2 regions of the Arthrobacter sp. StoSoilB20 genome follow, and region 1 is predicted to be linked to the other one. Evidence: riboswitches for the same ligand, from Rfam matches in the RefSeq annotation. Region 1 holds a riboswitch; the other holds the start of a gene.

Region 1 (5,950 bases):
TTCTGCCATGGCATTGATAGCTCCCCGCATCACAGCAGGGCTCCCCGCCGACGACGCCCGGAACCTGGCGCGCTCCCTCCAGGACAGCAACGACATCACTGTGTTCGTGGACGGCACGGTCCACCGCCTCCCCGATGAGGCGAGGGACGCCGTCGTCGACCTCCTTGCGCGGCTGGGCCGCGGCGAAACCGTGACCGTCAGCAGCGTGGAGGAAATGCTCACCACTTCGCAAGCCGCGGAGCTCGCCGGCATCTCCCATACCTACCTGCGCAATATGACCGATCGCGGCGAAATCCCCGTGGAATACCGCGGGACGCACCGACGGATCCGGCAGGCGGCCATCATGGCGTGGCTGGAAACGCAGAAGGCGAAACACTCCGAAGCAGCAGCCGGCCAGCCCGGGGAGAACGACTCCAGCGCCGACTGATGGTTGCGGAGTGATAAGGATCAAGCAACGATCCCAGCCAACGGACCAGCACCCCTTAAAGCCGGGGTTACGCTTGATCGGTGGGCAATTTCAAGGGGTGGCATATCGTGGCCGGGTTGGCCGCCATGGCCCTTGCCGCACCCTTGGGCTCTGCCATGGGATTGAACTTCGTGGCAACCTTCATGTTTGCCTGCACAGTCTTCGTGGCAGTAGCCATGTGGACGGAATCAAAAATCGCACGACGCCGGGACGCCGCCAACGCTTCCGCCGCGCCTGAGGCTGCGCAGCCGGCGGCAGACCCCAGCGAATCCGACGACGCCACCAGGGAATAGCCTGTGCCGTCGGGGAAAAGCGCAAAGTACTCCGAGTGGCCCTGGAACCGCCCTTGGCCTTGGCTCCTTTTCATCGCTCCGACCGGCCTGCTCCTCGGGACGATCTGGATGTACACCGGAGGCTGCGGCCAAGCGGTGGGAACCGGGGAATTCGATTCCTGCCAGTCCTCTCCGTTCCTCGGTTATCCGGTGACATGGACAGCCACGGCAGCCATGGCGTTGTTCCTTGCCTGGAGCCTCGTGGGGCTGGGCAGGGCGCTGCGGTATTCCCGAAAGCCCTCCCGGGACCGGGTTTTCCCTGAACCGCGGCTTCCTGGAACCGCCGGGGACAGAGGCAGCTGCAGACCGGACCATGGGGTTCAATAGCGGTATGGCCCTGACCTCACCCTCCGACGTGTGGCCCGTGGTGCACGAGGAACGTCGTGCACTGATCCGGGATCTCGAACCACTTCAGCCCTTCCAATGGAAGACGCCATCCCTTTGCCCCGGCTGGGACGTCCATGACGTCCTGGCGCATGTGATCGACAGCGCCAAGACCACCCGACTGGGCTTCATCCGCCGCCTGATTGCCGCCCGGATGGATTTCGACCGCGACAACGCCGTGGGAGTTGAGCGCGAACGGACCCTTGACCCCGGCACCACGTTGGCCCAGTTCCAGGCAGTGGTTTCCCGCACTTCCGGGCCTCCCGCAGGTCTGGCTACCCGGCTGGTGGAAGCATTCGTCCACGGCGAAGACATTCGGCGTCCGTTGGGGCTGCGCCGCGATTACCCGGCGGCGCACGTGGCCACGGCCCTGGAATACCAAGCGCGGACCAGCACCAAGATGGGCGGAGGCAAGGAAGTGACCGAAGGCTGGCGCCTGGTGGCCACTGACGCAGCTTTCGATCATGGAGACGGCCCGGCCGTTGAAGGACCAGCCATAGCCCTGCTGCTTGCCGTGTCCGGCCGCCCGATCGGGACGGACGAGCTCAGCGGCCCCGGCGCTCCGGTATTCCTGCAGCGGCAGGCTTGATGAAAACGCACGCAACTGTGGAGGCTTTGCTCTCTGCCGACGTCGAGGTTTTGGGCCTGAAGGGGCGGATCCTCTGGGCCAAGGGAACACCGCCTCCCGGCGCCGGGCTTGATGCAGGCACCGGACCCGTGTCCAGTCCCGACGCGCCCGCATACATCCTGATCCATGGGATCGGAGTTTCGCACCGGTACTTGGCCCGGCTCCACACCGTCCTGGCAGCGGATGCACCCACGTACTCGCTGGACCTGCCCGGATTCGCCGGGACTCCGAAGCCCGGGAGGCAGCTCTCCGTGGAGGACTACGGCGCCTTCATCGCCGGGGCCTTGGCATCCTGCGGCATCAGTTCCTACGTATTGGTGGGGCACTCCATGGGCGTGCAGTTTGCCATCGAAGCGGCGCTGCACTCGCCTGAGCAGGCACGGCAGGTGGTGCTCATGGGGCCGGTGGTGGATTCCCGGCACAAGAACGTTCGCCGGCAGTCCTTGGCGCTCTTCCTGGACGGACTGCTCCGCGAGAGCGCGTCGTCCAATTGGATTGTGATCTCCGATTACTTCAAGTGTGGTCCGCGGTGGTACCTCACGGAGCTTCCGGTCATGATGGGTTACCCCACGGAGAAGCGGCTCGCCGGCATCAAGGTGCCCGTCCTGATCCTGCGGGGAAGCCGCGACCACGTAGCTGGGCCGGAGTGGTCGCTCCGGCTTTCCAGGGCAGTTGCGCAGGGGCGATTGGTGGAGATTCCCGGCGTCGGCCATGTGGCCCAACACATGCGACCCAAAGCCGTGGCCGACGCCATCCGGAGTTTCGTCGCCGCCACAACGCCGCACCGCTAAGCGCTGATGCTCTAACGCACGACGCCGGCGCCTGGCTTTGGCCTGCTTGTTGAGTCCGCTCCTCCCGGCTAGGCTGGCAAAGCAAGCGCATTAGTAAGTTTGCTTACGAAAGGGCTGATTGTGACTGATAAAGACTCAAATGAGGAAACCCAGGGCTTCGGAGCAACCGGCGCTACAGGGCCGTTCGACACGACCGCCGACGCCGACAGCATCCACGAGGATCCCGACATGCGCCAGGACGAGGACGACGATCCCGCCGCCTCTGCCAACCCCGATCCCCTCGATGGGAACGTCACCGGCCTGGAACCCGGCGGTGGAGTGCCGCCGGGAGAAACCCCGCCGGCCGAGGGCAGCATGAGCAGCGATCAAGGACACGAAGAGTAACGCATTGCCACGGCTGAACGACCAGGGGACGGCCAGGCAGGTCGGCTACGCAGGCCAGCTACGGCAGTCGAAGCGGGACGGCCAGGCAGGCCAGCTACGGCAACCTCAGGATCTCCCCGAGGTCGTACGCAACCGGCTCTTCCAACTGTGAGTACGTGCAGCTTTCGGGGGTCCGGTCCGGCCGCCACCTGCGGAACTGGGTGGTGTGCCGGAACCTGTCCCCCTCCATGTAGTCGTACGCCACCTCGATCACCAGTTCGGGACGCAATGGCACAAAGGAGAAATCCTTGCCTCCGCTCCACCGGCTTTGGGCGCCCGGCATCCTGGATCCCGCAACCCCTTCACCCTGGCTGGCCCACTCGCCCCACGGGTGCTCGCTGAGGTCCACCTGGTAAGGCTCAAGCTCTGCCACCAGGCTTTCCCTCCTCGCCATGGGGAAGGAGGCAACCACCCCGACGTGCTGGAGTTTGCCGCCGTCGTTATAAAGACCCAACAGCATGGACCCCACGACCTTAGCGGTCTTATGCCACCTGAATCCGGCCACCACGCAGTCGGCGGTGCGCTCGTGCTTGGTCTTGAACATCACGCGCTTGTTGGGCTGGTATGTCCCATCCAACGGCTTGGACAGCACGCCATCCAGGCCTGCGCCTTCCAATTGCACGAACCACTCCTGCGCACGCTCCAGGTCCGTGACTGCGGGAGTGACGTAAACGGGCGGCTCTGCTGCCTTGAGCGCACGCTCAAGGATGGCGCGACGCTCCGAGAACGGCCTGCCCATCAGATCGTCGTCGCCGAGGGAAAGGATGTCGAACGCAACCATCGACGCCGGAGTCTTTTCGGCCAGCATCCTCACCCGGCTGTCCGCGGGATGGATCCGTTGCTGCAGGACCTCGAACTCAAGCCGGTTGCCCTCGATCAGGACAATCTCGCCGTCGATCACGCATTTGTCCGGGAGGTTCTTCCGCAGGGCTTCCACCAGTTCAGGGAAATAGCGGGTCATGGGCTTCTCGTTGCGGCTGCCCAGGACGATTTCATCCCCGTCCTTGAAGACGATGGTCCTGAAGCCGTCCCATTTGGGCTCGTAGTGCCCAACGTCCGGGATGGCGGGGACGGATTTGGCAAGCATGGGCGAGACGGGTGGCATCACGGGCAGGTCCATAAACAATGTCTACCTGCCGGTGCACGCCGAAGCTAGTCTTAGGCGATGGATATCTTGGCCGTGTTGGCGGCCGTACTTGGAGTTCCCGCCCTCCTGGCCATGGCTTGGTACTGGGTTTCCCGGCAGAACCGCCGGGGTGTCAGGCGTGCCGCAGCCGACGGGATGCTGGGAATCGCCGACGAGATCTTCCGACCGGAAACGCACCAGGCCCACCAGATCCAAAGGATCCAGCACGAACTCCCGGCGCCCGCTCCGGCCCCGAAGCCTAAGGGCTAAGGCCCTCCCGCCGGCAGAGACCTACCGGCCGTTATATTAATGTGACTTTACTTTCCTGCTCATGTACCGTCGTAGGGCGACCCGTATCTCCGCTGGGCCGCTTCCGGAATGACGCCGAGCTCTGCCGCACTCCGGAATCCGCCAGACCCGCGGCAGAGGCGGGGGACCCACAAGTTCCCGGACTTTTCCAAGTCCTTGGGGTGAAGCCGCTACTGCGGCCGGACGGCCTCGTCCGAACCCGACAGCTAACCTCGAAGGCGTTGAGAGGCAACCACCATGTCCCCAACCATGGATCAGCCGCGCCGCGCCCGAATTGACGGCGAGCGCACCAAGCCAACCGGACGCCGTCGGGCCCAACCCAGCGGAGCCGATATCAGCCTGCAGCCGGATTCCGGCACGCCCGGGACTGCCGCACCCGAAATTTCAGGCACGACGCCGGGCGCCACCGCTGCGGCGGCCCCCACCATCGCAACGCCCACAACTCGGGCGGCTGCGCGTGCAGCCGAGCGGGAACGGGCCGCGCAAGCAGAAGCCCGCGTATCCACCACGCCCGGGCCTCCGACGGCCGCCATTCCGATCGTCCAGGCTCCCAAGCAGCCGGCAAACCCCCTGCCCACCACACCGGAGCCGGCCACAGCCGCCATTCCCCTGGTGTCCGCAGATCCGGCGCCTGAAGCCACCCCCGAATCCCACACAGTGCCTGTACCCGTCTCGGCTGCACCTGCTCTGCAGGCTCGCGCCACATCCCCGGCGCGGGTTGCTGCGGCAGCCACGGCATCGGCTTCCCTGGCAAGCCGAAAGGACGTTAGGGAACAGTCCGGCGTCACCACTGGTTCACGCTCCGGGCAGGGTTCACGCTCCGGGCAGGGTTCACGATCAGGGCTGGGCGGGTCCCCGCTTGGCCGGGAGCCCCAGGCAGTCCTGCAGAAGGCGGCTTCGGTCAAGCACATGAGCCAGCGTATGGCCGTAGTGGCAGGCGCGCTCGGCCTGGTCCTGACGGCCGGCACTGTGGGGCAGGCCCTTGAGTTGCCGTTCTTCGGCCAGGAGGCGCCCGCCCAGGAAGCCAGCGGTGCCGACAGGAATTCGGGTTCCGCATCACCAGCCCCCAGTGCTTCCTACTCCAGGGCATCTTCTCCGTCTGCCTCAGCTGCTGCGACGTCAGCGGCCGGCCAACCGGCCACGGTTCCGGAGGCACCTGCGCCAGTGTCGCCGTCGTCCGTTCCCACGCCTAAGGTTTCCTTGGCTGACCCCGTCTGGGTCCCATCCGCAGTGCCGGCGACCATCGCTGCGGCACCGGGCACCAGTCAGGTACCCACGCCCTCGGCGCCTGCACCGGCACCGTCCGACGTGCCATCGGACACCATCACTACGCCGCCGGCCACGCCTGCGCCGACCACCCCGGCACCCACCACCCCTCCGGCTACCTCGACGCCCACGCCAACACCAACCCCTACCCAGACCTCCAAGCCCAAGCCAACGGGCAAGCCCGGCGCGTCCACGCCGGCGCCCACGCAGTCTGCGCTCGACGAG
Region 2 (5,950 bases), 820 kb from region 1:
CTGACCGAAGGGAACGGATTCGTCCAGAGCCACGGTGTAGGTGCCGGGCTCGTGCCGGGTCACCAGAATGCCGCAGTTAGCGTCAGCTGCTGCGCTTTCGATCAGGGCATCCACGGCGCGGTCAAGGCCGTCGTGGATCTCGTCTGCCTTGGAAAAGGACAGGCGAATTTCGCGTTCTGCAATCATTGCAGGGGTCATTGGGGGGCCTCCTATTACGTGCCGCATGCGAGGGCGACCCATCAATCATAGTGGGCGGGGCTGAAAATTTGTAAGATGACCGGCAGTCCCGTGATGTGGGTCTCATGTGGAGCCTGCGTATGGATGCGTGCTGGCGGAGGGGGATCCGCTGTGTGCCCAGGAGACGTGGTGGCGGGATTCGAACCCGCGTACGCTGCTTTGCAGGCAGCTCCCTGGCCTCTTGGGTACACCACGTGCAAACGACACTAGGGTCCGGCAAGTGGGCGTTGCAAAGTTGGTTTCGAAGACTGTCGTGGGGCTACGCAGGGTGTCGGCGCGTTACGGAGTGGTGTCGGCGCGCTACGGGGTGGTGTCGCCGCGCTACGCGAAAGTTGCCCTGCGTTGCTTCCGGTGACGGACGGGCTCCAGCGGCTCAGCGGCTCAAGGCGCCTACAAACGCGTGGTCCCTGGCTTCATCCCGCGGGGGAGCGCAGCCGGGCCACTTTGGAAACTCCCGACGCCACCAGCAGTGTGAGGATGGCCGCTGCCATGTGTGTGTATAGAAGGAGATGTACATCCCCGCCACTGCTCGCAGCACCCTCAGGTACGTCCCCCAGGGACTGCCCTCCGTGGAAGTGGTCCAGGAAACCGTTGCCGGGGAAGTAGCCACCAAAGGCGTCGAATCCGAGGTGCAACAGCTGCTGGGCCACGCCGGAGAGCAGCAGCAACAACAAGGGCCCGTGCACCCATCGGGCGATCAGCTGGGCGGCCAAGCAGCCGAGTGCGGCGAAGCCCAGGAGAACGGGAATGGCGGGGGCGCTCCCGCCGGCCACCATGTGCGCCACCAGGCCCAGGGCCACAGCCACCAGGCCGGCCACCCAGGCCCACTTGTCCTGCACAGACACTGCACGCATCGCCATTCCTTTCCTCCACACAGGCTATGCGGAGGAAGTTCCCGGGAACAGGCCCGGCTAAACGCCTCTCTACGCGAGCAGGGTGTTCACCAGGCGTGCTGCCACTTTGGCGGTGCGGTGATCTATGTCGAACTCCGGATTCAGCTCCGCGACATCCAGGTGCAGCAGCTTCCCGCTCGCAGCAACCTGGCGGCAGACCGCGCTGATTACCGGCAACGGCACACCGTAAGCAGCAGGGGCGCTCACCCCGGGTGCCACCGAAGCCGGCATCACGTCCAGATCGATGGTCAAGTACAGTACGTCCACCCCGGCCAGGAAGTCGGCAACAAAAATCTCCACAGCCTCCGGCGTGCACAGCTCGTCCGGCAGGTACTTCACGCCCAGGCGGTCGGCCGTATCAAAGAGGGCACGCGTGTTGTTGGGCTCCGAAATTCCGACGACGGCGTACTTCAGTTCCCGTCCGGCGGCCGCTTCTGCGTGGGCCATCTGAAGGAACGGCGTGCCTGAGCTCGGCGTGGGCTCATCGCGCAGGTCAAAGTGGGCATCCAGGTTCAGCACGCCGAGCCTTTTGCCGCGAACTGCTTCAGAACCTGCCACCCCAAGGTAGCTGGCGAACGCGGTCTCGTGGCCGCCGCCCAGCACCACGGTGAGGTTTCCGGCGTCGAGCAATCCCGATATGGCGCGTCCGGCGCGCTCTTGTCCCGACTCCAGTGAGTCGTCCTCCACAACCACATCACCGGCGTCGAACACGTCACGGTCAAGGTGGAACGCCAGCGGCCCCAGCGCTGAACGGATGGCGGCAGGTGCTGCGGCAGCGCCCACGCGGCCCTTGTTGCGGAGGACACCGGCGTCGCTGCAGAAGCCAAGCACGACGGCGGGACGCGAGGACGTGGCAGGCATGGCCGAGGTCAGGGGTGCTACTGCTTGCCACCAGCGGCGGTGTTCGGTGCCGTCCCCGTCAAAGCGGCCCGTCCAGGGTGTGGGGCTGACGTCGACAGTGGGGATGCTGCTGGTTTCCATGCCTTAAGCACACCCGAAGGCGGGCACTAAAACCAGCGATCCAATCACCCGGGTGTCCGGAATCTCGGACTTCCCTACTTGACCCCCAACAACTCCTCCACAGTTCCGATGCCGAAGAACAGCAGGAAGGCAGCTGCCACGGCCCACATGAGGGGGTGGACTTCACGGGCGCGGCCCTGGAAAGTGCGGATGAGGACGTAGGAAATGAAGCCCGCGCCAAGGCCGTTGGCGATCGAGTACGTGAACGGCATCAGGGAAATGGTGAGGAAGGCCGGGATGCCAACGCCCCAGTCCTGCCAATCGATCTTGCCCACCTGGGAAACCATCATGAAGCCCACAACCACCAGGGCCGGGGCTACGGCTTCGAACGGGACAAGGTTGATGAGCGGGGTGAAGAACATGGCCACCAGGAACAGCAAGCCGGTGACGATCGAGGCGAGGCCGGTGCGGGCGCCTTCGCCGATCCCGGCGCCGGACTCAACAAAGATCTGGTTGGAGGAAACCGAAGCGCCGCCGCCCACGATCGCCCCGAGGGCATCGACTTGGAGGACGCGGTCAACGTTGGGGATGTTGCCGTCCTTGTCCACCGTTCCGGCCTCGTTGGCCAGGCCCACCATGGTGCCCATGGCGTCGAAGAAGATGCTCAGCAGGATCACGAACGCCAGCAGTGCCGCGGCGATGAACCCCAAGTGCTCGAAGGCGCCGAACGGGTTGGCCTTGCCGATGAGGGACAGGTCCGGGGCGCCCCACTCCGAAAGGGTGGGGGCAACCAGGGACCAACCGCGGGGGTTGACGTTCTTGCCGTCAAAGCTGGGGCCGATATGGAGGGTGAATTCGAGGATGGCGGCCAGTGCAGTGGAAACCACAATGCCGATCAGGATGGCGCCCCGGACCTTGCGGACCACCAGCGCGATGGTCAGGATCAGGCCCACTGCGAACACCAGGGTGGGCCAGCCCATGAGCTTGCCGTCCACGCCAAGTCCCAGGGGAACCGTGGTTCCGGCAGCGTCGGGAATCCGCCGGACAAACCCTGCATTGACCAGGCCGATCAACGCAATGAAGAGGCCAATGCCCACCACGATCGCGGTCTTCAGGGCTTCCGGAACGGCCTTGAACACGGCAGTGCGGAAACCGGTGAGCACCAGGATGAGCATGGTCACACCGGACAAGACCACAAGGCCCATCATGTCCGGCCAGGTCAGCTGCGGGTGCGAGGCCACTGTCACGGCGACGAACGCGTTGACGCCCAATCCTGTTGCCACGGCGAACGGGTGCTTGGCCCAGGCGCCCATGAGGATGGTCAGGATGCCCGCTACGAACGCCGTGGTGGCGGCGACGGCGGTGAATCCGAGGGACGCCCCGCTCGAATCAGCCCCGGAGAGGATCAACGGGTTCAGCACCACGATGTAGCTCATGGCGAAGAACGTCGCGAAGCCGCCACGAATTTCCCGTGAGTACGTGGATCCACGTTCAGTAATTTTGAAGTAGCGGTCTACTGCCGAACCTTGTTTAAGCATGAAGGACTCCGGGGATCGAGGGGAGTGTGCTTTCAAATCCTATGCGGTCCGGTAAAGGGCCTCCGGACGATTCGCCTAGTCTGTAAGGAAGCCAACACTAGGAGAAACCGCCCCATGCGTACCATCCGCCCGCTTCTGGCCGCCGTCGTCGCCGCTCTTGCCTTCGCCTCTGCCCTGCTGTTTTCCGCGGCCCCGGCATCTGCCCACGACGTCGCAGAATCCACGACGCCGGCCAACGGCACAGCGGTGGCGGAAGTTCCGGCGTCGGTCTCCATAACGTTCAACAACCGGCCGCTCGCGATCGGTTCGGGCGTGACGGTCACGGCGGCCGGCGAAAACTGGGCCGACGGACCTGTGGAAATCATCGACAACCAGGCCGTTCAGAAGCTGCGCGAAGGCGCTCCCGCCGGCGAATATACCGTCGTGTGGCGCGTCGTCAGCAGCGATTCCCACCCCATCGAGGGCACCTTTACGTTCACCGCCACCGCAGGAAGCACGACGCCGGGTGGCTCGGCAGGTGCCTCGCCGTCGGCCCCGGCTTCATCCTCCGCAGCTGTGCCCACCGCAGGAACCGGGGCGCCGGCAACAGGTAAGAGCGAGCCTGCCGCCGACGCCTCCCAGCCCTTCCCTTGGAGCATTGTTGGGCTGGCCGTGGTTGCTGTTGGTCTCGTTATTTTTCTGGCTGTTACTGCACGCCGGAAACTGGCTGCGTCAAATGACTCTGAGGGCGATTCTGCCGCGGAATAACGGGGTTTTCTACGTAGCTGCGAAGATCTCGAAATGGTCACCGCGACACGCCAGAAGCATGGTTCTCGTTACTTAAATGTGACTTCGGCGTGATCATCGCGTACGGTTGTACCTGTGCCTGTTCCACGTAGCGGGCACTTCCGGCCTGATTGCCTAGCTCTGCCGCAGTCCGGAATCCGTTCGCAGACAAACCTTACGGCAGAGACGGGGAACCCATTTTAGGTCGCTTTCGAGCGTGCCTTGGGGTGAAGTCACGAAGCTTCCGCGTAACAGCGGGGCGTAGTGGCCGGGTGACTCCCATCCGAATCCGACAGCTAACCTCGCAGGCATCGGGAGAGGCTCTTTCATGTCTTCACGCATTCTTCGCGGCCGTCGTAAGGCGGACAGCGTACGTCCTAATCCGTTCATCTCGATCTCCAAGGCAGTCGCCAGCAACGCTTCCGGCGCTGGCCGCCAGGCAGCGGTCATCGCAGCAGCCTCTGGCCTTGTCCTGACCGGCTCCATTGCTGCCCACGCAGCTGAAGCTCCGGTTCAGCGGGACTCCAGCCCCGCCACGGTCGCTGAGACCGTTTCCGAGGCTCCCACCCAGGTTGTGACCGCACTGGCCACCGCCACCGTCAACTTCGAGCGTCCTGCTGTTGCTTCCGTAGCAGCTCCGGTCATCGAAAAGCCGGCTCCGGTTGCTCCGGCTCCCGTCGCCAAGAAGGCTGCAGTCACCACCGCAGCTGCAACGGCTCCTGTTGCCAAGGCTGCTGCTGCCGCTCCGGCCGCCGCTGCTCCTGCTCCTGCAGCAGCTGCTGCCCCGGCCGTCGGTGGCGTCAACGCTGCCATGGTTGCCTCGGCCTACGCCCAGATCGGCATCATGCAGGACTGCACCGCCATGGTGGAGCGGGCCCTCGGTTCGGCAGGCATCCCTGTTGGCGACCTCGGTCCCATGCAGTTCATGAACTACGGCAAGGTTGTCAGCTCACCCCAGCCCGGTGACATGATCGTCCAGTCCGGCCACGTTGCCATCTACATCGGCAACGGCCAGGCAATCAGCGGTGGCATCAACGGCAACCAGACGGGTATCCACCCGATCAGCTGGTTGACTGCTACGGGTCCCCTGACCTACGTACGCGCTGGCGCATAAAGCCTCACGCTTCAGTTCAAAGGCCGGTGTCTCCGAAGAACCAATCTTCGAGGACACCGGCCTTTGGCGTTAAGTTATGTGAGTAAAAGTTCAGAGTCAGGTTCGACGCCGGTAGGGCGCGCCATGAATCCGGGCGCAGGAGGGTCCTTCTTCGCCCAAACGGCGCTTCAGGGGCGGCCCCGGAGCCTTTGTCCGCTAAGCGGTGGCTATGCCCGGCCCTGCGGCAAGGGCGACCTTGGATGAGATCGTCTGGCCTACGGCCTTTGCCTGCCGAAGCACTTCCTTCGGTGTGGGCGTGATGAGTTCGCCGACTCCGACGAGGTGCATTCCGACAGCCCGCATGGCCGCGGACAGGTTCTGGCCGATCGCTATGCCCAGTTCCGCCAGCATGCGGCGCAGCTGGCTCTGGGCACAGCGTGTCACCACAATGTGGTCGGCCAAAA

What was found. A riboswitch is a leader RNA that binds a small molecule or an ion and turns the genes downstream of it on or off. The one in region 1 is predicted to bind cyclic di-AMP.
Region 2: it holds a riboswitch for cyclic di-AMP, as region 1 does, so the genes downstream of both, LDN85_RS02400 (NlpC/P60 family protein) here and LDN85_RS20330 (hypothetical protein) in region 1, are expected to answer to the same signal.

The regions. Positions count from the first base shown of each region.
Region 1 is NZ_AP024651.1:4,459,965-4,465,914, forward strand. Features, by position in the region: gene LDN85_RS20295 (helix-turn-helix domain-containing protein) at 8-427, shown strand; gene LDN85_RS20300 (hypothetical protein) at 508-759, shown strand; gene LDN85_RS20305 (maleylpyruvate isomerase family mycothiol-dependent enzyme) at 1,112-1,771, shown strand; gene LDN85_RS20310 (alpha/beta hydrolase) at 1,771-2,601, shown strand; gene LDN85_RS20315 (DUF6480 family protein) at 2,722-2,985, shown strand; gene LDN85_RS20320 (ATP-dependent DNA ligase) at 3,080-4,144, opposite strand; gene LDN85_RS20325 (hypothetical protein) at 4,190-4,420, shown strand; cyclic di-AMP (ydaO/yuaA leader) riboswitch at 4,550-4,694, shown strand; gene LDN85_RS20330 (hypothetical protein) at 4,697-5,950, shown strand, end outside.
Region 2 is NZ_AP024651.1:495,604-501,553, forward strand. Features, by position in the region: gene LDN85_RS02370 (hypothetical protein) at 1-198, opposite strand, end outside; tRNA gene LDN85_RS02375 (tRNA-Cys) at 362-432, opposite strand; gene LDN85_RS02380 (hypothetical protein) at 651-1,091, opposite strand; gene hutG (formimidoylglutamase) at 1,161-2,111, opposite strand; gene LDN85_RS02390 (NCS2 family permease) at 2,186-3,628, opposite strand; gene LDN85_RS02395 (copper resistance CopC family protein) at 3,743-4,375, shown strand; cyclic di-AMP (ydaO/yuaA leader) riboswitch at 4,526-4,718, shown strand; gene LDN85_RS02400 (NlpC/P60 family protein) at 4,722-5,507, shown strand; gene LDN85_RS02405 (FAD-binding protein) at 5,703-5,950, opposite strand, start outside.